Regions from separate parts of the Rouxiella sp. T17 genome, predicted to be linked through region 1. Evidence: predicted binding sites of a transcription regulator. Region 1 holds the regulator's gene; the other holds the start of a gene.
What was found. Region 1 encodes PurR, which represses purine synthesis genes. Its sites were predicted from a motif close to CANGCAAACGTTTGCNTG; they were not measured.
Positions count from the first base shown of each region.

Region 2: cvpA (colicin V production protein) is a predicted target of PurR. The motif match lies at 9,327-9,344, and genes of this name have one in related genera.

Region 1 covers NZ_JAWUEA010000041.1:1,925-16,910, forward strand. Annotated here, with positions in the region: gene SC206_RS19305 (riboflavin synthase subunit alpha) at 294-959, shown strand; gene cfa (cyclopropane fatty acyl phospholipid synthase) at 1,073-2,224, opposite strand; gene punC (purine nucleoside transporter PunC) at 2,604-3,800, opposite strand; gene punR (DNA-binding transcriptional activator PunR) at 4,001-4,903, shown strand; gene purR (HTH-type transcriptional repressor PurR) at 4,984-6,009, opposite strand; gene SC206_RS19330 (C40 family peptidase) at 6,457-7,329, opposite strand; gene SC206_RS19335 (Grx4 family monothiol glutaredoxin) at 7,796-8,146, shown strand; gene rnt (ribonuclease T) at 8,251-8,922, opposite strand; gene gloA (lactoylglutathione lyase) at 9,047-9,454, opposite strand; gene SC206_RS19350 (alkene reductase) at 9,578-10,669, opposite strand; gene SC206_RS19355 (DUF1289 domain-containing protein) at 10,889-11,128, shown strand; gene SC206_RS19360 (FUSC family protein) at 11,140-13,191, opposite strand; gene SC206_RS19365 (HlyD family secretion protein) at 13,268-14,125, opposite strand; gene SC206_RS19370 (DUF1656 domain-containing protein) at 14,129-14,374, opposite strand; gene slyA (transcriptional regulator SlyA) at 14,567-14,986, shown strand, end outside.
Region 2 covers NZ_JAWUEA010000037.1:61,803-76,788, forward strand. Annotated here, with positions in the region: gene SC206_RS15610 (DMT family transporter) at 1-717, opposite strand, end outside; gene SC206_RS15615 (helix-turn-helix domain-containing protein) at 882-1,676, shown strand; gene pdxB (4-phosphoerythronate dehydrogenase PdxB) at 1,768-2,919, shown strand; gene SC206_RS15625 (aspartate-semialdehyde dehydrogenase) at 3,028-4,041, shown strand; gene truA (tRNA pseudouridine(38-40) synthase TruA) at 4,041-4,871, shown strand; gene SC206_RS15635 (DedA family protein) at 4,945-5,613, shown strand; gene accD (acetyl-CoA carboxylase, carboxyltransferase subunit beta) at 5,898-6,815, shown strand; gene folC (bifunctional tetrahydrofolate synthase/dihydrofolate synthase) at 7,065-8,342, shown strand; gene dedD (cell division protein DedD) at 8,332-9,123, shown strand; gene cvpA (colicin V production protein) at 9,454-9,945, shown strand; gene purF (amidophosphoribosyltransferase) at 9,977-11,494, shown strand; gene SC206_RS15665 (UbiX family flavin prenyltransferase) at 11,667-12,239, shown strand; gene argT (lysine/arginine/ornithine ABC transporter substrate-binding protein ArgT) at 12,612-13,394, shown strand; gene SC206_RS15675 (histidine ABC transporter permease HisQ) at 13,533-14,219, shown strand; gene SC206_RS15680 (ABC transporter permease) at 14,216-14,932, shown strand; gene hisP (histidine ABC transporter ATP-binding protein HisP) at 14,977-14,986, shown strand, end outside.

The sequences.
Region 1 (14,986 bases):
AGCGGCGACGTTATTTCCAGAGGGTTTCATTATCTTTCAATCAACGCTCTGTGTTGTAAACAGAGGGAACCTATTCTAAATAAATAGAACATAACGGAAAATTGCTGAAAGATTGTACCTTGTCATGCAGGTTAAGCCAATCGCATGCTTAAGTGTCATGCAATCTTCATCTGGAAACATTTTATACCGCGCAGCACGTTTGGACCCGTATTGAATTTGGCTTTCGTGAGGAAGTACGGCAAACTTATTAGCATCATCTGAAGTAATTAAATTGAATTTGCGAGGCGCGCGTTATGTTTACCGGAATTGTGCAGGGCAAAGGCACGCTAGTGTCCATCGACGAAAAACCTAATTTCAGAACCCACGTGGTGAAATTGCCGGCCGAACTGCTGCCGAATCTGGCGCTGGGCGCTTCCGTGGCCCACAACGGCTGCTGCCTGACGGTGACCAAAGTTGAAGACGATCTGGTGAGCTTTGATCTGATTAAAGAGACGCTGCGACTGACCAATCTGGGCGAACTTCAGATTGGTGATGAAATTAATATTGAACGTGCAGCCCGTTTTGATGACGAAATTGGCGGACATTTGATGTCAGGCCACATTGTTTGTACGGCAGAAGTACAAAAGATTTTAACTTCAGAAAATAATCGTCAAATCTGGTTCCGCCTGCCGCATCCTGATTACATGAAATATATTCTGCATAAAGGTTACGTGGGCATCGATGGCATCAGTTTGACCGTCGGCGAAGTCACGCCAACGCGTTTTTGCGTACATTTAATTCCTGAAACGCTGGAGCGCACCACGCTTGGCAATAAACGTCTCGGCGACAAGATTAATATCGAGATTGACCCGCAAACTCAGGCCATTGTCGATACCGTAGAGCGGGTGCTTGCCAGCCGTGAAGCAGCACAGGCCGCCGCCGCCGCGCTGGCCGAGCAGCAACATCACGACGCTGAGTGATAAAAAAGAGCCAATAAAAAGCCGAGGGCAATTAACGTCGCCTTCGGCTTTTTTGTTGCAGCAGCTAATGTGTAGAACCCAAATAAATAAAAAAAGCTAGTTAAAACTTAGGTTTAACGCGGCACGCGGATCCCGCCTTCAACGCCGTTCGGACTCAATACTACCTGCCAAAGCTGAATGTCGCGCGCGCGGAATGCCCCGGCGCAGGCGTTCAGATAGTAGGAGAACATCCGGTAAAAGCGGCTTGAATAGTTATCGGCAATCGTAGGCCAGGCTTGCAGGAAACGCTCATACCAGGCCATCAGCGTGTGGTCGTAATCCGAGCCAATATTGTGCCAGTCTTCCATGACGAACAACCCTTCGGTGTATTGAGCAATATGCTTAACCGACGGCAGACAGCCGTTAGGGAAAATATATTTATCAATCCACGGATCGACGTTGAGATCGGTTTTATTGGCGCCGATGGTGTGCAGCAGGAACAGGCCGTCGGGCTTGAGATTGTGTTTAACCACGTTGAAATAGGTCTGATAGTTTTTCGGACCCACATGCTCGAACATGCCGACCGACACGATGCGATCAAACTGGTCGTCGAGGTCGCGATAATCCTGTAACAGGATAGTCACGTCGAGACCTTCGCAGCGTTGCTGAGCCATTTTTTGCTGTTCGGCCGAAATAGTCACGCCGAAAACGCTCACGCCATAGTTGCGCGCGGCATATTCCGCTAATCCACCCCAGCCACAGCCGATGTCGAGCAGGCGCTGACCCGGTTGCAGTTGCAGTTTATCGCAAATCATTTTCAGCTTGGCTTCCTGCGCTTGTTCAAGCGTGGTGGCGTCTTTCCAATAGCCGCAGGAATATTGCATGTAGGGGTCGAGCATTTTACTGAACAGATCGTTACCGAGGTCGTAATGTTCTTTACCGACGATCCAGGCACGTTTTCTGGATTGAAGGTTGGTCAGTCTTGCTGCTGCAATGCGAAGGGTGTCCTTTAAATGATGCGGAAGTTTGCTCTCAAGGCCAGCGGCAACAACGCGTTGGAAGAAAATGTCGAGTCTTTCACATTCCCACCAGCCGTCCATGTAGCTTTCACCCAAACCGAGCGAACCTTCCTGCAGGACACGTTTAAAAAAATCGGGATTTTTTACGGTAATGTCAAAAGGGCGGGAACCATTAACCTCGATGCCAGCCATTCTTAACATTTCGCTTGCGATGCGGTACCACTGATTGTCTTGAATACTTAGATCTTCTACGCACGATGTACTCATAGCTTCTCCATCACTTTTCTCTTCTGACTTATTAACCAGCCAACTTATTTAACCAGCCAAGTTATTTAACCCATTAACAAATAGGAACGCCTGGCAGATCTAATGAGAACAGACGAAAGGATCCGTCTTGCCTGATATACGACTATGAACAGAGGAAAATACGAAGGACACCTGACGGTTTAACGCCACGGTGAAACATCCTTGTACTATTAATGTGACGCGATGCCCGCGCCCAAAAGTTGCTTGTGATAAAAGTTTTGTAAAAGTGTTATTTTATTTTGTTGAATTGAGTATAAGCTCGCCTGCCAGCATTCTCAATATTAAATATTCGCAGGCGCACCTATTGTTCAACTCACTGTTTGCTATGATTTTTTAGCAGTCAATTAGCATGCTTTGCTTCTGGATGTCTGGACTTCTGTTTTGCCACTTTCTTCGTCAATCTATATCCCAATACCATTAATCCTACCGTCGATAACATCACTGTGACCGTCGCCAGCAAAGGTTGGGCAATAAATGTCGAGACCAGCATGCTGGCAATAAAACATAATCCTAATTGCAGAGTATTTTGCAGCGCGGCAGCCTTGCCGGTATTTGCCGGGAAGGGCATCAATGCGTTCGCCACCACAATCGGATAACAGGCACCGTTCATGAAAGCCATAAAGCAGAACGGAATCAGCAAGGCTAATAATGGCGCCGTGGTGAGTGTGGCAATCAGGAATAATGAAATAACGCTGACCGCATAGCCCACTAATAGCCAAGGCAGCAGGCGAGCGCCATCAATTTTGCCGATAAGCGCGCGACATCCATAACCGCCGAGTAAAAATGCAATCGTTTGAGGCACATAGCTTAAACCAATGGCCGATGCGCCATAGCCCATTTCACCCAGAATAAAGGGTGAGCCGGTCAGCCAGGCAAAGAAACCCGCCGAGCTGGCGGCGTAAATCAATACGTTACCGCTATAGACCGGCGAGGCTAACATGCTGCCGATCCCACTTTGTGATGAATTTTTTTGCCCGCTTGCTTTACGCGTTTCTTTTAAGGTCAGCGTGAAGAACAGCAGCAACGCGCCCAGAACTAACAGCAGGGCGAAAATCACGCGCCAGTTAAAGTGATTCAAAACCCAGGCACCGACCAGTGGGGCAAGCGCGGGGGAAAGCGCGACCAGCGGCATGATGCTGGCAAAAGTGCGTTTGGCAACCTGCGCGGAATAGCGGTCAACCACCAGCGCCTGCCAGCTTACCGCCGCCGCACAAACGCCCACGGCCTGCACGAAACGCAGCGCCAGCAGCAGCTCGGTGCTTTGCACCCAAATCATGCCGAGACAGCCGAAGGTAAACAGCCCCAAACCCGCCAGCAGGATAGGTTTCCGACCAAACTTGTCTGACAATGGCCCCCAAATCAGCTGCGCGGCCGCAAAACCCGCTAGAAAAACGCTCAGGCTCGAGCTAATTGCGCCGGGCGAGGCATCAAGGCTTTCTTGCATATAACCGAAGGCCGGCAGATACATGTCGGTGGCCAAAAATCCGAGCATGCTCAGACCCGCCAAATAAAGTAAAAATCCAAATGAAGGTTTCATGATGTTCTCTTGTAATGCGTAAACGTAGCCAAAACTGTTGTAGGGACAGAATTTGGGAGTGAATGTGCTAAAAGCGAAAAGTTAAGAGCGCGCAGTTTATCTGCTTGGCGCGGCGGTTGTGAAACGCTAATATTTGCACCATCGATTCAAAAATTTTGAAAGCAGAGGGCGGCCTTTTCAGGCGTCGCGAGGAACCGGTTATGTGGTCAGAATATTCACTGGAAGTCGTCGACGCCGTCGCGCGGAACGGCAGCTTTACCGCGGCGGCTCAAGAGCTGAATCGCGTGCCCTCGGCGATCAGTTATCAGGTGCGCCAGCTTGAAGAATGGCTGGCGGTGCCGCTGTTCGAAAGGCGGCATCGCGACGTGGAATTAACCCCTTCAGGGCGGCTTTTCGTTGAAGAAGCGCGGGTGCTTATCAAAAAAATGCTCTCAACCCGGCGTCAGTGTCAGCAGATTGCCAACGGCTGGAGCGGACAGCTGCGCGTGGCGGTGGATCGCATCGTTAAACCGGCGCGCGTGCGCCAGCTGGTGGTGGATTTTTACCGCGCCTTTCCCGATACGGAGCTGCTCATTCAGGGCGAAGTTTTTAACGGCGTGTGGGACGCGCTGGCCGACGATCGCGCCGACGTGGCGATTGGCGCGACCAGCGCGGTGCCGGTGGGCGGGCGTTTTAGCTTCCGAGATATGGGCACCTTGCCGTGGCATTGTGTAGTCAGCGCCGAACATCCGTTGGCACAGCTTAAGCTGGCGCTTAACGATGACGCGCTTCGCCCTTATCCTGCGCTGTGTATTGAAGATACTTCAAGAAATCTGCCTAAGCGCGACACCTGGACACTCGATAACCAGCGCCGTTTAGTGGTGCCGGACTGGACCTGTGCCATCGATTGCCTGTGTGAAGGGCTGTGTGTCGGCATGCTGCCCGTTCACATGGTGGAAACGTGGATTGCAAAACAGCAGCTGGCGGTGCTCGATTTAGCCAGTGGTTTTCCGGAAAGCCCGTGTTGCCTGACGTGGGATCAGCGCAATCACTCTCCGGCACTGGATTGGCTGCTCAATTATTTGGGCGACAGCGAGACGTTAAATAAAGAGTGGTTGCGGTAGGCTGTTCCGTATAAAAAGGCTTTAAATAAAAAAAACGCCTACAAGGTAGGCGTTTAGGGGGTTAATCTGATAAATAACTTTTAACGACGATAGTCGATAAACGGACCATCGACCACAGAGCGTCTTTCTACCAGCTTCGGTTTCACTTCAATGGTCTGCTGAATCTCGCGTTTGCTGATGATTCTGTCGAGCAACATGGTGAAAGCCATTTCGCCCAGTCGCTCTTTCGGCTGGTGGACGGTGGTTAACGCCGGTGAGAAATAACGCGCGTTGCGCACGTTGTCATAGCCAATCACCGAAATGTCCTGTGGAACGCGCAGGCCCATTTCGTCGGCGGCGCAAATCGCGCCCATTGCCATAACGTCACCACCACAGAAAATCGCCGTCGGCCGCTGCTTCTGATTCAAGATCTTTTGCATCGCCTGATAACCGGACTCTGGCTCGAAATCGCCCTGAACGACCCATTCATCGCGCACGGCAATGTTGGCTTCGTTCATGGCTTTTAAAAATCCGCGATAACGACCGCCGCCGGTGTTGCGATTAAGCTGGCCCGGAATAGCGCCAATGTCGCGGTGACCGCGTTCGATCAAATAACGGCCCGCCAGATAACCGCCTTCAAAGGCGTTATCAATAATCGAGTCGGTAAAATCGTTTTTCGCCTCGCCCCAATCCATGACAACCATGGGAATCGAACGATACTCTTCGAGCATCGCCAGCAGCTCGGCAGGATATTCTGCGCACATGACCAGCAGGCCATCGACGCGTTTTTGCGCCAGCATCTGCAAATAGGCTTTTTGCTTTTCAAAATCATTGTGCGAGTTGCACAAAATCAGGGTGTAACCCTTGGCAAAGCAGCTATTTTCAACCGCTTCAATCACTTCGGCAAAGTAGGGCGCCTCGCTTGAGGTTGCCAGCAGGCCGATAGTCTTGGTGTTGTTAACCTTCAGGCTGCGCGCGACGGCACTCGGCGAATAGTGCAGATCTTTAATGGCAGCGCGGACAGCGGCTTTGGTTTCTTCGGCGACGAAACGGGTTTTATTGATGACGTGCGACACGGTTGTAGTCGAAACACCAGCGCGCTTAGCGACATCTTTGATCGTGGCCATGTAAAAATCACTCCTGAACTAACCCTTTTCAGCACGTTAGTTTTTTGTTAATCGTTTGCCTGCGTGCATTCCACTGCTCAAATCATTTTAGGCAGTCGAATCGTTGGGGAGTTTCAGGAAGGCCTGAAAGAAGCGTCGGACAGCTAAGACCGGGCACACAGCGTGGTAACCGCTAATTTTCTCTTATATCGTTATAAAGGGAAAGCCAAATTTGTGCTTTCCCTTTAACTTGATGCGCAAATTGGCCTATTTAAGAGTTTTGTTGCGCAATAAAACCAAAGCAGGCGGCGCTAAAAGTGAAAAGGGCGATTTCCTATTAAAGAAATCGCCCTTGTCTATTTTCTTTCTGCGCCCGCTTTAGCCATATTGCCTGTTAGGGCTGGAAGGCGATTCGGGGTAAACCATTCGTTAAATGCTATTCACAGGTGTTAAGCGAGAAATCATTATTTAACGAATCGTTTTTGGCGTCATCACTCGGCGAGCACCAACATAATGGTCTTGCCAGTAGTTATCGGCCAGATAACTGATTTTGATGTCTTCACCAGTACGTGGCGACTGAATAAATTTGCCGTTACCGACATAAACGCCTACGTGGTCCGCTGCGCCGCGCTTGGAAATACGGAAGAAGACTAAATCTCCGGATTCAAGCTCACCGCGAGCAATAGGGGCTGCGTCGCGTAAATGGTACATCTCGTTGGCGGTACGTGGCATCTTGATACGCATTAAATCTTTATACGCGTAATAGACCAGACCACTGCAATCGAAACCGGTATTTGGCGAGGTTCCGCCCCAGCGATAAGGTTTGCCGACCTGGTGCATCAGCTTGTTCATCGCGGTTTCTTTAGCGTGCAAATACTTTTTCTTGTGTGCGGCGCTCAAAGTCAGCGGGGCACAGGTATCGGCTTTGGCTTTATGCTTTCGATGTCGGCCATAGCTCTTTTTCGTTTCTGTCGCGCACAACACGTTAGTGGTGGAGGCAACAGAACGGGTAATAGAAGTTATCTCTTTCTTCGGCTTTTCGGCTTTGTTTCTTACCAGCTTGGTGCTGATAGGATGTTGATGAGCAATTTTGCTCTTCGCCTGCACGCGGGTTTTACTTTTGCCGTGTTCTTTCGCTTTAGTCTGCTCTTTAACGGGAACCGTTTTCGTCTTTTTACTGCTTCGGGCGACGACCTTTCGCTTTCGTCGCTCATCAGGTTTTGCCTGATTAATATGTTTTTCCGCCTGCTGCACGGAAACACGACTGCTTGGCGAAGCATGCGCCAAATTTAAAAAGAGCTGGGTAAACAGCAGCACAAAAAGCGTAAACATTAAACGCATGGCGTCGCTACCAATATTAGGCCGAAGTTAAACATCAAAAGATGTCCCAGTATTCCCCAAAAGCGGGAGACAAAACAGCACGAATTGCTTCGATTCTAATTCATATTGTGAGAAAAAGTTAATAACTTTTTTTTCGGCTGAAATATGAACTATGATGCTGCAAAATTAACCGAGATTCAGGGGCTTATACCGACGTTACCAAAAAGATCCCGTCAGGATCCTTTGGGTTAAAGTCACAGAATAAAAATGTTATTCTATTTGAATCTTTAGTTTTGCACTGTTTTGGCAATCAGGGATACTATCACCGACATTACCGTGATGCATTAACTTACGCGATAAAGACCCTGCAAAAAATAGCGTTTTTATCCGCGAGCTGCCATCGTTACAATGGCAGACAGTTGATCAGGTTTTCCCTGGATTGAGTAATGACCGTGACAGCCAATTAATGGCTTGAGGAAGCAAGAAAATGACCACTACTATTGAAAAAATTCAGCAGCAGGTTTCCGAAAACCCAATCCTGCTTTACATGAAAGGCTCACCAAAGCTGCCAAGCTGCGGCTTCTCTGCTCAGGCCGTTCAGGCGCTGTCAGCCTGCGGCGAGCGTTTTGCCTACGTTGATATCCTGCTGAACCCGGATATCCGCGCAGAAATGCCAAAATTCGCCAACTGGCCAACCTTCCCGCAGCTGTGGGTAGACGGTGAGCTGGTCGGTGGCTGTGATATCGTGATCGAAATGTATCAGCGCGGCGAACTGCAGCAGCTGATCAAAGAGACGGCCGAGAAGTACAAGACCAACGAAGAACAGCAGCCAGAATAAGCATTCCTCCCTTTTTAGGGGAATGCTTCAAGGCAAAACAAAAGAGCGGCATCGATATTCGATAGCCGCTCTTTTTTTATTGTTTTAAGCCGTGCTTTTAGTCGTTATTCAGCGTTGGCGTCGATTTCATCTTCATCTGCGGCGATAGGCAGTGGCCAGCCACCCAAACGTTTCCAGCGATTGACCAGCTCGCAGAATAAATGCGCGGTCTGCTCGGTGTCATACAGCGCGGAGTGCGCCTGTGAACTGTCGAACGGCATGCCCGCTGCAATGCAGGCTTTGGCCAGCACGGTTTGACCCAGCACCAATCCGCTCAGCGCGGCGGTATCAAAAGTGGCAAACGGGTGGAAAGGGTTACGTTTCAAGCCCGCACGTTCGGCGGCGGCCATCAGGAAGCTGTGATCAAAGTTGGCATTGTGCGCCACGATAATTGCGCGGTTGCAGTCCTGCTCCTTCATACCCTTGCGGATCCCCTTGAAAATCGCATGCAGCGCGTCATATTCGCTGACCGCGCCACGCAGCGGATTGGTCGGATCGATGCCGTTGAACGCCAGCGCTTCAGGATGCAGGATCGACCCTTCAAAAGGCTCGACGTGGAAATGCAGCGTTTCATCGTTTTGCAGCCAGCCTTCGTCGTCCATTTTTAACGTGACGGCGGCTATTTCGAGCAGGGCATCAGTCTGGGAATTAAACCCGGCGGTTTCTACATCTATTACCACAGGATAAAACCCGCGGAAACGACCTTTCAGGGCGTTAACGTCACTTTTTTCAGCCATTGTTATCTTATCTTTAAACGAATTCAGCGCGCATTATGGCAAAAATTCCGGCCAGATGCAGGAAGGAGTGGAAAAAGAAAAAAGGGCGCAGGAGATGCGCCCTTGAGTCCAACAATCCGCAGACTTAGTTGCCCAAGCCGTGACCGACGTGTTCGGACTGGATCAGTTCGATTTTGTAACCGTCTGGATCTTCAACGAAAGCGATAATAGTGGAACCGCCTTTTACCGGACCCGCTTCACGCACGACGCTGCCGCCGGCTTTACGAATGTCTTCGCAGGTTTGCGCAACGTCATCAACGCCCAGCGCCAAGTGACCAAACGCGGTGCCGTGATCGTAGCTGTCAACGCCGTAGTTGTAGGTCAGCTCGATGACTGCGCCTTTGCTTTCGTCTTCATAGCCGACGAAGGTCAAATCGTATTTGTATTCTTCATTCTTGCTGGTGCGCAAAACGCGCATGCCAAGGATTTCGGTGTAAAACTTCACTGAGCGTGGCATGTCGCCAACGCGGATCATGGTATGGAGTAAACGCATAATATCCTCTGTTTCTCATTTAATTCTATTGATACTAGACTAGCGCAATGAGGCGGCTTTGTCTGTACGCGACCGGCCAACTGCACAGTCTGTAAGCATCCGCCTCATTGCCAATCGGCTTCTTTATAAAGTAGGATAATCCGTGTAACCCTGCGCGCCGCCGCCGTAGAAGGTTTCTGGCTGTGGTTCGTTCAATGGCGCATGGCTTTTCAGGCGCTCAACCAAATCCGGGTTGGCAATGTAGCTGCGACCAAAGGCCACGGCGTCGATGTAACCCTTGTCGATCAACTCTTCGCCTTTCTCGGCGGTGTAAGCACCCGCGCCCACGATGACGCCTTTATAATGCTCGCGGATTAACTTGCGGAACGCTTCGGTATACGATTTACCGCCTGCCCAGTCTGGCTCTGAAATGTGCAGATAAGCCAGATTACGCTTGTTCAGCTCGTCGAGCAGGTAAACGGCGGCCGCTTCCTGATCGTCGCCATTGTCCAAACCATTAAACGGACCCATCGGCGAAATACGAATACCCACGCGATCGGCACCAATTTCGGCCACGGCGGCATCGACCACTTCCAGCGTCAGGCGAGAACGGTTTTCGACGCTGCCGCCGTAATTATCTTCGCGCTGGTTAGAGGCCGGAGAGAGGAACTGGTGCAGCAGGTAGCCGTGCGCCGCGTGCAACTCGATATAGTCGAAATCGGCGTCACGTGAATGGGCAGCGGCAACGCGGAAATCATTAACAATGCCCGCTATTTCAGCGGTTTCCAGCGCGCGAGGCGTTGAACACTCTTCGCGAACCGGATTGCCGTTGGCATCACGCAGGCTGGTACGTGTACCGGCAGCAATGGCCGACGGTGCGACAGGTGCCTGATTGTCTGGCTGCAAGCTGGTGTGCGAAATACGGCCCACGTGCCACAGCTGCACGGCAATATTTCCGCCTTTGGCATGTACGCCCGCGACGATTTTTTTCCACGCGGCAATCTGCTCCGGCGTGTGCAGGCCCGGCGCGCCGGCATAGCCTTTGGCCTGGAAAGAGATCTGCGTCGCTTCGGTAATCAGCAGGCCGGAGCTGTGGCGCTGCGCGTAATATTCGCCCATCAGCGGAGTAGGAATGTCGCCCGGCTCGATGCTGCGAAGACGCGTCAACGGCGCCATAAAGACGCGATTTGGCAAGGTCTTGTGACCGACAACGATCGGCGTAAACAGTGTAGACATGTTTTGATATTCCCTGAAAATGAGTGGAGCCAATTATTAGCTGACTGCATTTACGGTAATAGACCGATCTCTCCTGGTCAATGTAGCGAGGCCGTCCACCGCTCATTTTGCTACGTCGGGCAGCGGGTTTTTTGCGGAGTTAGACTAAAATAAAGGCAATAAGAGAGGTTGGCTGTTTATTGGCGATTTGGCTTGGTGATAACAAAGGTGGGAGGTTCGGTGGCGCAGCAGCTTGAGTTTTTTGATATTCCCAGTCCATGCCGCAACCTGTGTGAGCTGGACCCGAAAGGCTATTGTCGCGGCTGTTTTCGCAGCCGACAGGAACGTTTTGAATGGAACGGCATGAATAACGCCGAAAAACGCCACGTGCTGCATCTTTGCCATCAACGCTATTTACGCTTCTCCCGCGCCGCCAAAGCAAATGATGAAACCCCGCCAGAGCAGCCTTCACTGTTTTGATCGGCTAAACGTTAAGCCGGTTTGGGCGCAGAAGGCGCTGGATTGGCCGCCACGTCTTCGATATTTATCGCCGATTGCAGCTGCGACAGCGAGCAATAAAGCCGCCAGATTACCCCCGCCAACTCGCGCGCCGACGCATCCGGATGGGTTGAAAGCACGTCGCTAATTCGCTGTAACTCCGCCAGACTGGCATCCAGCTTCGGATGACTGACGCCACGCTCGGTCATTATTCCCTTGAGACAGTGAATACAGACGTCGCGCACTTTAGCCAGCGGATTGGAGCGCGATTCCCAATCCCTGAGCTGCCACACAATGTGACTACAGTTGAGCAGCACCACGCCCCAGCGCAGCAGCCAGGTGCGCGAAAGCTGATCTTTACTCTGATTCAGCTGGTTAACGCGATAGTAAATCAGCGACTCAAACTGTAAATGCGACAGCTGCGGGCGACGGCTGAGCTGGTCGATAAAATCGCGACGCAGCGCGCGGATTAGACGACGACTTTTACGGCTGTCGGAACTTGGGCGCAGCACCTGAAAGAACAGGCCGGCCAGCATCACGCCCGCGACTTTCGCCAGTCCATCGTTAATAAAAGATTGATAATCGTAGGTCGGCGGATTGGTCACCGCCAAAAAGGAGCCGCCGAATACGATTAGCTGTCCCCACAGCGCGGCGTAGCGTTTGTACTGCAATTTGCACAGCTGCATGCTGGCTAACAGCGGCAGTAAAAAGGCGCAAAACAGCCAGAAATCATTGATCTGCACCATCAGCCCAAACTTGATAATAAAACAGCCAATAAACAGGAAAATCAGCGATTTAGTGAGCAGCGTGATGCTGTTAATCGGCGACGCGGTGGAGGAGTAGAGCACGCAACCAATCGCCGCCAGCGTCACGCCCGACGCGCCCGAATCCCATTGCGTGTTTATCCAGTAAGCACAGGCCAGCACGATACACAGAAAAGTGCGCAGCCCGCTGTAGGCGGCCTCGTAAGTGTCGGCATGGCGGGTTAATCGACTGACTTTTGGCGCTTGCAGCTGTTCGGCAGCCACCAGATTGGCGTTTTCGACGCGCTGCAACAGCCGTTCGGTGCGCAGAAAAAGCCAGCAAAAATCGCGCAAGCGCAGCCAAAAAGCGTGATGACGATAATCGGCGGGATCCGTCGGCTTGAGCTGATACAGCAGCTGCGCCAGCTGATATTTGTTGGTTTCAGGGTCGCGAAGCTGCTCGAGCAGGGCGGCGAGCAGTGAATTAAGGTTCTCGGGCTGATTGGGCCAGTTGAGCATCATCCGCCGCAAACTGGAGATATAACTGGTCAGCCGCAGCTGCTGGTGGAGCAAATAGTTGAGCACGTTATTTTGCTGACGCAGCCGGTAATGACTCCAAAACGCCTGAATTCGCAGCAGATTTAGCGTCAGAATCTGGTTAATCACGCCCTCGTGCGAGACGCGAATTTGATTATTCACCTCGCTGCGCCACAGCAGCTGCGCGTGTTCCAACAGCTGAACGTGCATTTTACGCAGTGAAGTGAGCAGCGCGTCGCCGTCGGAGGTGCTGGGCAGCACCATCATCATGAATGCGCCGCACAGTATGCCGGTAATCACTTCACAGACGCGAGCCTGAGCAATATCAAAAATGGTTGTAGTATCAGTGACATCGACAGTAGAAAAAGCAATGATCGCCGCCGTGTAACCCGCCAGTGCGAAGGCGTAGGAGACATTATTTTGATACAGGTTGGAGACGTAAGTACAAACGCCAAGCCAGGCGGCGATCGACAGTGTGAACAGCCACGGGTCGTTCAGGCCGTGACCGGCAATCAGCACGGCGGCGCTCGCCCCAAGCAGGCTGCCAAAAACGCGGCCAATACTTTTGCTTATCACCCCGCCGACGGTCGGAAAGCTGACGACCGCCGCCGACGTCAGCGCCCAGTAAGGCTCATCGAGCTCGAGTACAAAAGCAATCCACAGCGCCAGACACATGGCAATGGCATTACGCAGGGCGTAGCGCCACTGCGCAGGCGTCGATTTCCCCCACAGCGTATTTTTCCATTCAAGCCACGAAAGATTCACGCCACGCCCTCAACTTATGATCACTTTAATGATTTACCGAAACTGAATCTGAAACTGAAACTGATAACGACCGAATTTAATAGTGGATCGAAATCGTACAGGTTGTGCCCGCGACCAGCACCAGATTGGCAGGCAGGCTGTCGATTTTAATGCGCACCGGCACGCGCTGCGCCAGCCTTACCCAAGGCACGTTGGGTTTAACGTCCAGCAGCAGGCCCGTCGAACTCTCGACGCTTTGGTCATAAATGGCCCGCCCCACGCTTTCAACCTGACCTTTCAGCGGCACATTGCCGTCGTACAACACGATATCTGCCGGGCTGCCGACGTGAATATGTTTAAGCTTGGTTTCTTCAAAATATCCCAGCACGTAGAACGAATGCGCGTCGACCAGCGCCACCAACGGCGTGCCGCTGCTGGCATAGTTGCCTTTACGGGCATTAAGGTTTGTGATGTAACCGTCTGTCGGCGCTACGATTTTTGTTTTACTGAGATTCCAGCGCGCCTGTTCCAGCGTCGCTTTGGAGGCTTCCAGCATGGCTTTCATCGACTTGGCTTCGAGCACTGCCTGATCGAGTGATTCGCTGGAAATCACCTCGCGGCCCAGTTTTTGACGTCGCTGCGCTTCATGATTGGCCTTATCAAGATCGGCCTGCGCTTTATCGACCGAAGCCTGCGCATTATCAACGGCTATCTGGAAGGGAACGGCGTCGAGGGTAAACAGCACCTCTCCGGCATGAACGTACTGATTATCATGCACGGTAATATCGGTAATTCGCCCTGAAACTTCCGGCGTGATATCTACCAGCTCGGCGCGAACTTTTCCATCGCGGGTCCAGGGAGACTGCATGTAATAATTCCACGTCCACCAACCTGCACATAATGCGACGGCGACAACGGCGAGAGTCGAAAAGTATTTTAGGGTTTTAAATTTCATTGTTTACTCATTCACAATCTTCACGATGAAAAGCAACGCCGCGCATATCGATATGACAAATATAGATAAATCCATCAAAGTTGGATGCCAGATTTCACCGGAATAGATCCAATTGCGTAATAAATGATGAATTATCAGCCAAAAAAAGAGTCCAAGTAAAAAAGCTTTAAAGATAGGTGGGAAATAAAGGGAAGCACCCAATACTAAATCAGGGAGAAAGGGTCCAGAATGAAACATTTGGGCAATCACAATATTAATCTCTGCATCGTGTTGTGTTATAAATAACCGGCATTCTGAATGCATTTTTGCATTTGGGGTACACGTCTCAGATTAATTGTATTCGGCGTTACATGTTTAGCATGTAAATTTACGATTAAATTCACCATAACTAAGCTAAACTCTGGGGAGTTATCTTAGCATGCTAATTATAAGGAGGGTGCATTGGAATCGAACCTCGGCTCAGATCTCGCACGTTTAGTTCGTGTTTGGCGTGCATTAATCGACGAACGGCTCAAGCCGCTGCAACTCACGCAAACGCATTGGGTGACCTTGCATAACATCAATATTTTGCCTCCTGAACAGTCACAAATTCAGCTGGCGAAAGCGATTGGTATCGAACAGCCGTCACTGGTGAGAACGCTGGATCAACTGGAAGAGAAAAAGCTGATTACCCGTCAAACCTGTGCCAGCGATCGTCGTGCCAAACGTATTAAACTGACTGAAGAAGCCGCGCCAATAATCAATCGTATGGAAACGGTGATTGACGATACGCGTCAGGAGATTCTGTCGGGGATTTCATCGACAGATATTAAGCACTTGCTCGACATGTTGGCCAGATTGGAAAAAAATATTGCTGCCTTG
Region 2 (14,986 bases), on a different contig from region 1:
CAGATTGGCCCCAAGATGCTGTACCCCTTTGATCCACAAGAACGGCGCAATAATAGAGGCCGGAATACCGGCAAACAGCACCAGCGGCAGATTTTGCTCGGTTAATTCTACATTGTTTGTCATCAGGAAATTGGGTGCCAACATCACAACGCCGAAAATAATCTGGATATAAAGTGACTGCCAGTTAGGCAGCGGAATGGCCCAACGCTTGGTCAACACGCCGTAAAGCGCGTAAGAGGCCGAGGCGGCAAGCATCATGACTTCCCCCATGCCGATGCCCTGCTGGAACAACATTTCTGGATGACCCGTACTGACCAGCCAAACCAGACCGGCGAGTGATACCAGACCTCCCACCGCAATGCCGACGGTAGGCACTACGCTAAGCACGACGAGGCTGATCAGTACCGTCAACAGTGGAATTAGCGAGGCAATAATGCCCATGAACAGTGCGCTGACGGTGTGCGCCGCGTAGTAGGCCAAACTTTGGTACATCACCATGCCGAGCAGGCCGAGCACCAAAAATTTCCACCAGTATTTTTTAATTTCTTGGCGATTACGCAGCACGCCAGGCAGAACAAAAGGCGTGAGCGCCACCAGTGCGATGACCCAGCGATAGAAAGAAATGGCGGCAGGGTCGATAGCGCCTGCGGCAGCTTTACTGACCACGGCGTTTAACGACCAGATGATTACGGCAAAAAGAGGGAACAGAAGGTTCATCGACAGGATCCAAAGTAAGTTATCGACCTAGTGTAGAGCTGGCTGGTTTGTAATATATACTGATAACCAGACATCTTTTTTTGTTTGCCCGCCAATCTGAAGAAGACGGGCATCGTTGAATGACTGTCGGAGACTGACCCTTTGCCAACCTAGGACTTCCCGTTATGAACATCTCACGGCGAGGGCGCACGCCGCCGCACTCTTATCCTTTGCCGATGCTTGAGCCAGAAACGCTGCTGTTTCGTGGGGAGACGGTAAGTGCAAATACGGAATACGCCTCGCATTCTCATCACTGGAGTCAGATTATTTGCGTCAAATCTGGCGTACTCTCTCTTGAGGTTGAAGGGCAACGTTTTCTGGCACCGCCGGAGTTTGCTTTCTGGCTGCCTGCGGGCACGCTGCATTCTAGCTATAATCGCAAGGCGACGCGTTTTTATGCTATTGATATTGCAAAAGAACTCGCAGTAAATTTACCCAAAAATCCTTGTATGCTGAATTTGACGCCGGTGTTTAAGGCCATCGCCGACGACTGTATCGCGCGTGATTTGTCAGTCCCGAAGACGGCAGAAGATATGCGCATGTGTCAGGTATTGCTTGACCAAATTGCCGTTTGCCCGCGCCTCGACACCTATTTGCCGGGTTCGGAAGATAAGCTTCTGGCACCCATATTATCGGCGCTGGAGAAAGATCCGGCCAATAATCTGTCGCTGGCCGAATGGGCAAAGCAGGTTTATACCTCCGAGCGCACGCTTTCCCGGCGGTGTCAGGAGCAGCTCGGCATGGCGTTCAGCGAGTGGCGGCAACGGCTGCGTTTTCTGTATGCCATTTCTTTGCTGGAGCAGGGCAAAAGCGTGGGAGATGTGGCGCTGGAAGTAGGTTATAGCTCGTCGTCGGCGTTTATTTCAATGTTTGTGCAAATCGCAGGCACCACGCCGCAGCGTTTTCGTAGCGAGCAGTAGGACGTTGGGTATATCTAGCAAAAGACCTATGGCAAAATAAGCGCCATTCGCCTCTTATTTAATATTATTTAGCACGGCAACGGAGACAAGCGTGAAAATCCTGGTTGATGAAAATATGCCTTATGCAGTCGAACTGTTCAGTCGTTTGGGCGAAGTTCAGGCCGTTCCCGGTCGTCCGATCCCGACAGAGGCACTCGCCACGGCGGATGCGCTGATGGTGCGCTCGGTCACCAAGGTCAACGAAATCCTGCTCGGCAATACGCCGGTGAAATTTGTCGGCACGGCGACCGCAGGCACCGACCACGTTGATGACAATTGGCTGCAACAGGCCGGAATCGGCTTCTCGGCCGCGCCAGGCTGCAATGCCGTCGCCGTCGTTGAATATGTCTTCTCATCGCTGCTGATTCTAGCCCAGCGTGACGGTTTCTCTCTGCGCGATAAAACCGTTGGTATTGTGGGCGTTGGCAATGTCGGTTCACGGCTTAATGCCCGGCTGACGGCATTTGGCGTGCGCACGTTGCTGTGCGATCCACCGCGTGCTCGTCAAGACAATAGCGAAGATTTTGTTGATATCAATCAGTTGGTTGCCGAAGCCGATATTCTGACTTTCCACACGCCGCTGAATATGTCGGGTGTTGACAACACTTTCCATCTGGTGGACGCCGCGATGCTCGCCGCGCTCAAACCTGGCGCGATTTTGATCAACGCCTGTCGCGGCGAGGTGGTCGATAACGCCGCGCTGCTCGATGCGCTCAATGGCGAAAAGAAACTGACCGCCGTGCTCGACGTGTGGGAGCCCGAACCCGATCTGTCGTTGGCGCTGCTCGAGAAAGTGGCGATTGGCACCGCGCACATTGCTGGTTACAGCCTTGAAGGCAAGGCGCGCGGCACTACGCAGGTATTTGAAGCCTACAGCCAGTTTATCGGCCAGCCGCAGCAGATCCCGCTTTCCAGCCTGCTGCCCGCGCCCGAGTTTGGCGAGGTAACGCTGCGCGGTGAGTTAAGCGAAGCTAAACTGCTGCGTCTGGCGCACTTGGTGTATGATGTGCGCCGCGATGATGCACCGCTGCGCAGAGTGGCGGGAAAAAGCGGCGAATTTGACCGTTTACGCAAGTTTTATGAAGAGCGTCGCGAGTGGTCTTCGCTGCTGGTGCACTGTGATAATCAGGCCACCGCCGACCTGCTGAACAAGCTCGGTTTCATTAGCGACGTGATTAGCGACGCGATTAGCGATGTGAATTAAGCGGCGGATCACGTCGATCTTTCAACGTCGTTTTATTAATTAATATAGAGGGGCAGTCAAAAGCTGCCTCTTTTAGTCTGTAGTCTGAAATTTCTGGAGAATACCAACATGTCTGATGGCTGGAATATTGCGCTGCTCGGAGCCACGGGTGCCGTGGGTGATGCGCTGCTGGAGCTGCTGTCTGAACGTCAGTTCCCGGTTGGTGAACTTTTCCCGCTGGCGAGTGAGCGCACCGCCGGACAAACCATTCGTTACAACGGCAAAAGCATGCTGGTGCGCGACGTGGCCGACTTCGATTGGTCACAGGTGCAGCTGGCATTTTTCGTCGCCGGAACCGAAGCCTCTGCCAAATATGCCGAAGAAGCGGCCAATCAGGGTTGTTTAGTGATTGACAGCAGCGGCCTGTTCGCGATGGAACACGACATTCCGCTGGTGGTGCCGAGCGTAAACCCTGACGTGCTGGCGCATTATCGCAACCGCAATATTGTTGCCGTAGCCGATAGCTTGACTAGCCAACTGCTGACTGCCATCAAACCGCTGACCGAACTGGCTGGCCTGTCGCGTCTGCACGTGACTTCACTGCTTTCCGTTTCGGCGCTGGGCAAAGTGGCCGTCGACGATCTGGCGGGTCAAAGCGCGCGCCTGCTCAACGGTATTCCGCCAGAAGAGGGTGGTCTGTTCAGCAAGCAGCTGGCATTTAATATGTTGCCGTTGTTGAGCGATAAAGAAGGCAGTGTACTGCAAGAACGTCGTTTGGTTGAACAAGTGCGCAAAGTGGTGCAGGACGACGGATTGCCAATTTCTGTGAGCTGCGTGCAGTCGCCGGTATTTTATGGCCACGCGCAGGTGGTGCATCTTGAAGGCCTGCGTCCGTTGTCAGCCGAAGAGGCGCGTGCCGAGCTTGAGCAAGCCGACGATATTAATCTCAGCGATGAAGACGATTTCCCGACGCAGGTTAGCGATGCCTCTGGTAACGCTTCGTTGAGCATTGGCTGCATTCGCAACGATTACGGTATTCCCGAGCTTATTCAGTTCTGGTCGGTTGCTGATAACGTCCGTTTTGGTGGCGCGCTGATGGCCGTTGAAACCGCGGAGAAACTGATCCAGGAGTATTGGTACTAATGTCTGACGAGCAACGCCCCGACGTCGTTTCGCCGGTTATTGCCGAGCGTATCGCGTTAGGGATTGAGTATGACGGCAGCCAATATTATGGCTGGCAGCGTCAGCAAAATGTTACCAGCGTGCAGGAGTGCCTCGAAAAGGCGCTCAGCCGCGTCGCCAATACGCCGATTACGGTGCAGTGTGCCGGACGCACGGACGCAGGCGTCAGCGCCACGGGTCAGGTGGTGCATTTCGACACGCCGGTGATTCGTAAAGACGCGGCCTGGACGATGGGCGTCAATACTCATCTGCCTAAAAACATTGCCGTGCGCTGGGTAAGCCACGTGGGCGAAGATTTCCACGCCCGTTTTACCGCCACGGCGCGGCGTTATCGCTACGTGATTTACAATCACCCGTTTCGTCCGGGAATTCTGAATCATGGCATTACGCACGTTCATATGCCTTTAGATGTTGAAAAAATGCAGCGGGCAGGGCAATGTTTGCTGGGCGAAAATGACTTTACCTCGTTTCGCGCCGTGCAATGTCAGTCCAGAACGCCGTGGCGCTTCATGATGCATCTGAACGTCAGTCGTTTTGGTAACTACGTCGTGGTTGATATTAAAGCCAACGCCTTTGTTCATCACATGGTGCGCAATATCGTCGGCAGTCTGGTTGAGATAGGCGCTGGCAACCAGCCTGAAAGCTGGATGGCGGAGCTGCTGGCAGCAAAAGATCGCAGTCTTGCTGCGGCTACGGCCAAGGCAGAAGGGCTGTATCTTGTTGCCGTTGATTATCCCGAGAAGTTTGCTTTGCCCAACGTTACGATGGGGCCGCTCTTCCTTGCTGATTAAATGAATGCACGCTGATCAAATGTATGCACGCTGATCAGAGGCTGGCCGATTAAAGGACCTATGAGGTAATACCATGGAATACATCCACTATATCGTCGATTTTATCTTGCATATCGATGTGCATTTAACCGAACTCGTCGCACAGTATGGCGTGTGGATTTATGCCATTTTGTTCCTGATTCTATTTTGCGAAACAGGGCTGGTGGTCACGCCGTTCCTGCCGGGCGATTCTCTGCTGTTTGTGGCCGGTGCGCTTGCCGCGTTGCCGTCGAACAGCCTGGATGTTCACGTGATGGTATTTCTGATGGTCGTCGCTGCGGTCGCGGGTGATGCTGTCAACTACACCATCGGGCGTTTGTTTGGCGCAAAATTGTTCGCTAACCCGAATTCGAAGATTTTTCGCCGCAGTTATTTGGAACAAACGCACAAGTTTTACGAGAAACATGGTGGGAAAACGATTATTCTGGCGCGCTTTGTGCCGATTGTTCGCACCTTTGCACCTTTTGTTGCCGGTATGGGGCGTATGTCTTACCGCCACTTCGCCACGTATAACGTCATCGGCGCCCTGATTTGGGTCCTGTTGCTGACTTATGCGGGCTACCTGTTTGGCAACGTGCCATTTGTGCAGAACAATTTGAAATTCGTGATCGTCGCCATTATCGTTGTCTCTGTTTTGCCAGCCATTATCGAGGTGATTCGTCACCGCAAAGGCACAGGTAAGGCAGGCGAACGACCAAACTGACAGGCGGGGGAGACCCCGTTTTCAGCGCGAATTTATAAAATTAAAGGCATTAAACCAAAGGGTAAGACCAGTTTTTTATCTACAGGCCTCACCCATTATGGTTTAATGAGCGACATTTGTGGTCTGTTCCTGCGAACAACCCTCCCTGTCAGCCGTTTTTCGGTAGCTTCCGCCGCCGGTAAATAGCTGGATAATTAGGGACGGTTATTTGTGTTAAAGCAGGGGACTTGTTACAGCATGAACAGCGAACTGGCATTTGCCAGGTTCAAACAGAAAGGTCATCGATGAGCTGGATTGAACGAATTCTTAATAAAAGCAACATCTCGCAAACCCGTAAAGCAAGCATTCCAGAAGGTGTCTGGACCAAATGCGATAGCTGTGGTCAGGTGTTATACCGCGCCGAACTCGAGCGCAATCTGATGGTTTGTCCTAAGTGTGATCACCACATGCGCATGTCTGCGCGTATGCGTCTGTTCACATTTATGGATGAAGGGAGCGAGGTCGAATTGGGTAGCGAGCTTGAGCCGAAAGACGTGCTCAAGTTTAAAGACTCCAAAAAATATAAAGATCGTCTGCTGGCAGCTCAGAAAGAGACAGATGAAAAAGACGCCATGGTCGTCATGAAAGGTACCCTTTACGGGATGCCAATCGTGGTTGCCGCGTTCGAATTCGCCTTTATGGGCGGTTCAATGGCTTCGGTGGTCGGTGCGCGTTTCGTACGTGCGGTTGAGCAGGCAATGGAAGACAACTGTCCTCTGGTCTGTTTCTCTGCCAGCGGCGGCGCTCGTATGCAGGAAGCGCTGATGTCTCTGATGCAAATGGCAAAAACCAGTGCTGCACTGGCCAAGCTGCAAGAGCGCGGTCTGCCTTACATCTCCGTGCTGACTGACCCGACCATGGGCGGCGTTTCTGCCAGCCTGGCGATGCTGGGTGACATTAACGTGGCCGAGCCTAAAGCCCTTATCGGCTTTGCGGGTCCTCGCGTTATCGAACAGACCGTGCGTGAGAAACTGCCGGCCGGATTCCAGCGCAGTGAGTTCCTGATCGAAAAGGGCGCGATTGACATGATCGTTCGTCGTCCTGAACTGCGTAACAAGCTGGGCAGCGTGCTGGCCAAGCTGACAGGTCGTCCAGAGCCGAAACTGGCTGCGGTTCCTGTCGTCAGCGCAGAAGATGCGTCTGTCGATCACCCGGATGCCTGACAGGCTGCGCGATAGCCTGGGCAGTTAAAATGGGCGGCAAGCATCTTTGCCGCCCTTGTTATCCCCTCGTTTGAGTGGGTACCGATAATATGGGCTGTATCCAGCGTCGTGCATCAAGTACTGACAAAGGGGCATTGCCTGTCGTAAAGTCCGGTAATGCATGTCCTTCAGACTATTCAGGTTCTAGATTGATCGTATAAATAAATCATCTGAATAGGTCATCTGAATAGATCACGTTAGGCGGGACTTATGCAAAACAACCCTATTCCCCAAGCCACGTCGCCTTTGGTCACGTGGCTTTGTTATCTCGAAAATCTCCATTCTCAAGCGATTGAACTCGGACTCGACAGAATCAGAGCCGTGGCGACGCGCATGGATCTTCTGACCCCCGCGCCACAGGTGTTCACCGTCGCCGGGACCAACGGCAAAGGCACCACCTGTCGCACGCTTGAAGCCGTGCTGATGGCCGCAGGCTACCGCGTGGGCGTTTACTCTTCCCCACATCTGGTGCGCTATACCGAGCGCGTGCGTATTCAGGGTCAGGAGCTGAGCGAAGCCGAACACTGCCAATCCTTTGCGCTGCTCGAAGCCGGTCGCGGCGACACTTCTTTGACCTATTTCGAATACGGCACGCTATCGGCGCTACAACTCTTCAAGCAGGCCAGGCTCGACGTGGTGATTCTCGAGGTTGGACTAGGCGGCCGTCTTGACGCCACCAATATCGTCGACGCCAACGTTTCAGTCGTCACCAGCATCGCGCTGGATCACACCGACTGGCTCGGTTCCGATCGCGAAAGCATTGGGCGCGAAAAAGCAGGCGTTTTCCGTGGCCAGCGTCCGGCAGTGGTGGGCGAGCAGGATATGCCTGCCTCAATCGCCGACGTTGCGCGTGAAAAAGGCGCCGAGCTGCATCGCGTGGGTCAAGACTGGCATTATGAAGTGGGCACGCACAGCTGGAGTTGGCGCACGGAGGATGGCACAGTCAGCCATCAAGATTTGCCGCTGCCTAACGTGCCGCTGGCCAATGCCGCGACGGCGCTGGCTGCCTTGACCTACTCTTCGCTCGACATCGCTGATGAAGCGCTGCGAAAAGGGCTGGAGCAGGCCTCTTTGCCCGGCCGCTTCCAGACGGTAAGCGAATCCCCGCGACTGATCCTCGACGTTGCTCATAATCCGCACGCGGCGGGCTATCTGGCCGGTAAACTTTCCGATTTGCCGCGGCAGGGTGGAAAAGTACGTGCAGTTATCGGCATGTTATTGGATAAAGACATTGCCGGAACGTTGGCATGTTTGAAACCTCAGGTTGATGTCTGGTACTGCGCGCCGCTGGACGGCCCGCGCGGTGCAGGCGTTGAAGCTTTGACGGCGCATCTTCCCGAGGCATTTTCATTCTCCAACGTGCTGGCAGCATGGAAACAGGCGATGCAGGATGCTGATAGTCAGGATATTGTTATAGTCTGTGGATCATTTCATACCGTAGCGGATGTCATGGCTGCGTTGGATACGGGGAATACCAGTGGCAAGTAAGTTTCAAAATCGTCTGGTTGGTACCGTCATTCTTGTCGCGCTGGGAGTCATTATTCTTCCCGGCTTACTGGATGGGAAAAAGAAGCACTACGAGGATGAGTTCGCCTCTATTCCTCTGGTGCCGAAGCCTGGAGACAGTCCGGAGCAGGACAGCGCCGGTCAGGTTACGCAGTCTCTGCCCGCTCAGCCGCCGGAAGGCGCGGGCGAGGCGGTAAATGCCGGTGCGGCCGAAGCGGCACATGCGGCAGCGCAGGCCAATGGCGAAAGTGATGACGTCGAAGCGCCGCAGTCCGTGGTTGCACCAAAAACGAATGTAGCGCCAAAAAGCAGCGTACCGCCGAAAACGGCTTCACAGCCAAAAGCGTTAACGCCGCCGAAAATGACCGAATCGCGACCGGTGCAGATCAAGCCGGTGGAACCGAAGAAAGTCGAACCGAAAAAGGTCGAGCCTAAGCCGGTAGAACCTAAAGCGGTAGAACCTAAGGCGACCGAAACGCCGAAAGCTGAAACGCAAACGGTAGAAAAACCGCCGGCAGGGCAGTCTTACATCGTGCAGCTGGGCGCGCTCAAAAACGCCGACAAGGTGAACGAGATTGTTGCCAAGCTGCGTCTGTCGGGCTATCGCGCCTATACCGTGCCGTCAACGCCGGTGCAGGGGCAGATAACTCGCGTGTTTGTCGGACCTGAAGCGAACCGCCAGAATCTCGAAGCCTCACTGCCTTCGCTGAAAAGCGTCAGTGGTTTGAGCGGCGTGGTACGCGCTTACTCGGCCGGTAAATAATCGTTAGAAAAGAAAGTTTGCCGCAGCAAGCCTTTCTTTTGCTGCGGCGCAAGATAACGATAAGTGGTCGATAATAAAGAAAGGGCATGGGCATTCTGTGCCCTTTTTATTTATCGACAATACAAAAGTTTTCGCTATCTTTATGCGACGATTGATGTTTTTTTCGCCGCAAATATTAATTTGGCTGACCGGCAGATTTCCCCTACGCAAACGTTTTCTTTTTCTGTTAGAATTCGCAGCGATTTGGATGCCGGGCGAATGTTTCCCAAAATCTTTGTCGCTTTTGCGAGAAAGAGCAAGGGTCTTATCCTGGATGAGATTGATAAAGTGATGGTCTGGATTGATTACGTCATTATTGCGGTTATCGGGTTTTCTGCGTTAGTCAGCCTGATTCGAGGTTTTGTTCGAGAAGCCTTATCATTGGTAACCTGGGGGTGCGCCTTCTTTGTTGCCAGCCACTATTATCCTTACCTCGCCGTCTATTTCACACGTTTCGAAGACGAAGTTGTTCGAAACGGGATCGCAATTGCCATCTTGTTCATCGCGACGTTGATCGTAGGTGCAATTGTCAACTATGTGATTGGCTCATTGGTCGAACGTACCGGTTTATCCGGCACCGACCGGGTATTAGGCGTCTGTTTTGGCGCGCTGCGTGGGGTGTTAATCGTCTCGGCAGGGCTGTTCTTTCTAGACACTTTTACCAGCTTTTCTCAAAGTGAAGACTGGAAACAATCACAGTTGGTCCCGCAGTTTAGCTATATTATCAGGTGGTTCTTTGACTACCTGCAGAGCACGTCGAGTTTCTTGCCAAAGCATCTCTAGTTTTTGGCAGCGCTGAAGAGGAAAAGACAACATGTGCGGTATTGTCGGTATCGCCGGTTTCATGCCGGTAAACCAGTCGATTTATGACGCGTTAACGGTGTTGCAACACCGTGGGCAGGATGCTGCAGGCATCGTCACCATTGATGGCAACAATAACTTCCGTCTGCGGAAGGCTAATGGCCTGGTGAAGGATGTATTCGAAGCACGGCATATGCAACGTTTGCAGGGGAACATGGGCCTCGGTCACGTGCGTTACCCTACGGCTGGCAGTTCCAGCGCTTCAGAGGCTCAACCCTTTTACGTCAACTCTCCGTTCGGCATCACACTTGCCCACAACGGTAACCTGACGAATGCACACGAATTGAGAAGTACGCTGTTTGAAGGCGCGCGTCGTCACGTCAACACGACGTCCGACTCCGAGATCCTGCTGAATATTCTGGCCAGCGAACTGGACAAGTTCCAGCACTATCCGCTGCAGGCAGACAACATTTTTGCAGCCGTGGCCGCGATGAACACCAAGATCCGCGGGGCTTACGCCTGCGTCGCGATGATCATCGGCCATGGCATGCTCGCCTTCCGTGACCCACACGGCATTCGTCCGCTGGTGATCGGCAAGCGCGAACTGGAAGACGGTCGCTGCGAATACATGGTAGCGTCCGAAAGTGTGGCACTCGATACGCTGGGCTTTGAGTTCCTGCGCGACGTGGCACCGGGTGAAGCCGTGTTTATCACTGAAAAAGGCCAACTCTTTACGCGCATGTGTGCCGAGAATCCTCAGTACAACCCATGCCTGTTCGAGTACGTCTACTTTGCGCGTCCAGACTCTTTCATCGACAAGATTTCGGTCTACAGCGCGCGTCGCCGTATGGGCCAGAAGCTGGGTATGAAAATCGCCCGCGAGTGGGAAGATCTTGAAATCGATGCGGTTATCCCGATCCCGGAGACGTCCAACGACATCGCCCTCGAGATTGCCCGTATTCTGAACAAGCCTTACCGTCAGGGGTTCGTTAAAAACCGCTACGTGGGCCGTACCTTTATCATGCCGGGTCAGCAGGAGCGCGTTAAGTCGGTTCGCCGCAAGCTCAACGCCAACCGCGCCGAGTTCCGTGATAAAAACGTCTTGCTGATCGATGACTCCATCGTTCGTGGCACCACCTCGCAGCAGATTGTCGAGATGGCACGCGACGCTGGCGCAAAAAATGTCTATCTGGCCTCGGCCGCGCCGGAAGTGCGCTTCCCGAACGTCTATGGTATTGACATGCCGACCGCCAACGAGCTTATCGCCCACGGCCGTGAAGTCAGCGAAATCAATGCGATGATTGGTGCCGATGCGCTGATCTTCCAGGATTTGAGCGACCTCATCGATGCGGTGAAAGAAGAGAACCCAGATATCGAGCAGTTTGAATGCTCCGTATTTGACGGTATCTACGTCACCAAAGATGTCGACCAGAACTACCTCGAATATCTCGACGCGCTGCGTAACGACGATGCCCAGGCATTGCGCGGTCAGCAGGAAGCCGAGAATCTCGAAATGCATAACGAAGGTTAATTAACTTTCGTCGCCGCCTGTTTTTACCTGTCTCGCAGGTCGAAACAGGCGGCTTTTTTGTAATATCTTCCCGCCTCTCGCTGTTACTTGCCAATCGCGACTCATTCCGGCAAAGTCATCCCACTATCCATACGTGCTGAATTTTTAGTTCGTCTTTTCTGAGGCTGTATTCATGAAACGACTTATTGTCGGTATTTCCGGTGCCAGCGGCGCCATTTACGGCGTTCGCCTTTTGCAGGTTCTGCGCGAAGTCGCAGACGTTGAAACCCATTTAGTCATGAGCAACGCGGCGCGACAGACGCTGGCGCTCGAAACGGATTACGCACTGCGCGATGTTCAGGCGCTGGCCGACGTGGTTCACGACTCGCGCGACATCGCCGCCACCATCTCCTCCGGCTCATTCAAAACGGCAGGAATGGCCATTTTACCTTGCTCGATCAAGACGTTATCGGGCATCGTCAACAGTTACACCGACGGCCTTCTGACCCGAGCGGCCGATGTTGTTTTGAAAGAGAGCCGCCGTCTGGTGCTCTGCGTACGCGAAACGCCGCTGCATTTGGGCCATTTACGTTTGATGACTCAAGCTGCCGAGCTGGGCGCGATTATCATGCCGCCGGTGCCCGCCTTTTATCATCGCCCGGCGTCGGTTGAAGACATCATTGATCAGACCGTTAACCGCGTAATCGACCAGTTTGATATCGAACTCCCTGAAGACCTGTTTGTTCGCTGGCAGGGCAGCCATTAAGTTTTTGCAACCCTTTCTGCCCTAAATTTGCCCATAATGATAACGATGCACCAAAATTGAACTCTTTATGTTTTATTTTGGTGCATTTCTGTTTCAATCTTTAGGCAAGGCGCTGTTAGACGGTGATTTTGCAGACTATTGCCCACCATTTTCATGCTCTATTGTTCACTTAAACGACGTTGGGTAAAAGTCGGCACGATTACTGCATAACTTATGCATAATTACTGCATAGCCGTAAACGTCCTGATAAAACGGCTAGCAAGTGAGGACGTTATCGACACAGACCGGTAACGAATAAAAAGAATATCTCGACAATCAATGCACACAACACATGACAAACAACAACGCACGTTTAATGGCTGAGGGTAATGTATGAAAAAGTTGTTCAAGGTTCTTCCTCTGGTATTAGTATTAGCCAGCGCAAGCAGCGCCTTTGCTGCCGTGCCAAAAGCCGTCAAAATCGGTACGGATCCAACCTACGCGCCCTTCGAGTCTAAAGACTCCAGCGGCAAACTGGTCGGTTTTGATATCGATCTAGCCAACGAAATGTGCAAACGTGCCGAAATCAAATGTACTTACGTTGAGAGCGATTTCGATGCACTGATCCCTTCCCTGAAAGCCAAGAAAATCGACGCCATCATCTCTTCGCTGTCGATCACCGAAAAGCGCCAGCAGGAAATTGATTTTACTGAAAAACTCTATGCAGCCAACGCCCGTCTGATTGCGCCGACCGGCTCTACAATCATGCCAACGCTGGAAGCTTTGAAAGGTAAAAACGTCGGCGTATTGCAGGGTTCAACTCAGGAAGCCTATGCCAACGCGATGTGGCAGCCAAAAGGCATCAACGTGGTGGCTTACCAGAATCAGGATCTGATCTACGCAGACTTGGCTTCTGGCCGTCTTGACGCCGCCTTCCAGGACGAAGTTGCAGGCAGCGAAGGCTTCCTGAAACAGGCTGCTGGTAAAGGCTACGCGTTTGCGGGTCCTTCAGTGAAAGACGACAAGTTCTTCGGCGTGGGAACCGGCATGGGCCTGCGTAAAACCGATACCGATTTAAAAGCCGCGCTGGACAAGGCTTTCGACTCAATGCGTAAAGATGGAACCTACGACAAACTGGCGAAGAAATACTTTAACTTCGACGTGTACGGCGGCTAGGTAACAACTGACGACGTCAGGAAAACAATTGTCTTTTCTTTATTCGCGGCCTGTCTATTCGGCAGGTCGCTGCTAAAGAGAACAACTATTATAAGCCTGCGACACGCAGTCTGATTCTCGTCAAAACAGGACATTTCCATGTTATACGGGTATTCCCAGGTTATTCTCCAGGGCACGATCGTCACCCTCGAACTGGCACTTTCCTCAGTGCTGCTGGCCGTAATCATTGGCCTGATCGGCGCGGGTGGCAAACTTTCAAGAAACAGAGCGGTCTCCGGCCTGTTCGGCGCTTACACCACGTTAATTCGCGGCGTACCCGATTTAGTCTTGATGCTGTTGATTTTTTACGGCTTGCAGATTGCCTTGAACAGCCTGACGGAGGCGATTGGCATGGATCAAATCGATATTGATCCGCTCACCGCCGGCATCATTACGCTCGGTTTCATTTACGGCGCTTATTTTACCGAAACCTTCCGTGGCGCATTTATGGCCGTGCCGCGCGGGCAAATCGAGGCCGCCGTAGCGTTTGGCTTTAGCAGCCCGAAAATCTTTCGTCGAATTCTATTTCCTGCCATGATGCGCTTTGCGCTGCCGGGTATCGCCAATAACTGGCAGGTCATCCTCAAAGCTACGGCGCTGGTTTCGCTGCTGGGTCTTAACGACGTCGTAAAAGCGACCCAACTGGCCGGGAAAGGCACCTATCAACCGTTTTATTTTGCCATCGTTGCAGGTGTTATCTATTTGATTTTTACCACGCTTTCCAATGGTGTGCTGGTCTGGCTCGATCGCCGCTACTCGCTGGGTGTGAAGAGGGCTGAGCTATGATGGAAATCCTGCAACAATACGGCATGTCGCTGCTTTATAGCGACGGATACCGATTTACCGGCCTGGCGATCACGCTGTGGCTGTTGATTAGCTCGGTAGTGATGGGCGGCCTGCTGGCGGTGGTTATGGCCGTCGGACGCGTTTCGCCAAATCGCTGGATAAGTACGCCTATCTGGTTGTTTACCTACGTGTTTCGCGGTACGCCGCTGTATGTTCAGCTGCTGGTATTTTATTCCGGGATGTATAGCCTTGAGATCGTCCGCGGCACCGACTTCCTGAACGCCTTTTTCCGCAGCGGCCTAAATTGTACGATTTTATCCCTGACGCTGAATACCTGCGCCTATACCACCGAGATTTTTGCCGGCGCGATTCGTTCAGTTCCACACGGTGAAATCGAGGCTGCCAATGCTTACGGCTTCTCGCGCTTCAAGCTTTATACCTGCATCATTTTGCCTTCGGCCTTGCGCACGGCGTTACCCGCGTACAGCAACGAGGTGATTTTAATGCTGCACTCTACGGCGCTGGCCTTTACCGCGACCGTGCCCGACGTGCTCAAAATTGCCCGAGATATCAACTCCGCCACCTATCAGCCTTTTTATGCTTTTGGCATCGCGGCGGTGATTTATCTCATTGTTTCATTTGGATTGATCAGTTTGTTCCGCAAGGCGGAAAAGCGCTGGCTTGGGCACGTTAAGCCCCAGTCTTCTCACTAAAATAAGCGTATTACAGCGAAACGTTCACCTGTGCGGGAAAAATCATGTCAGAAA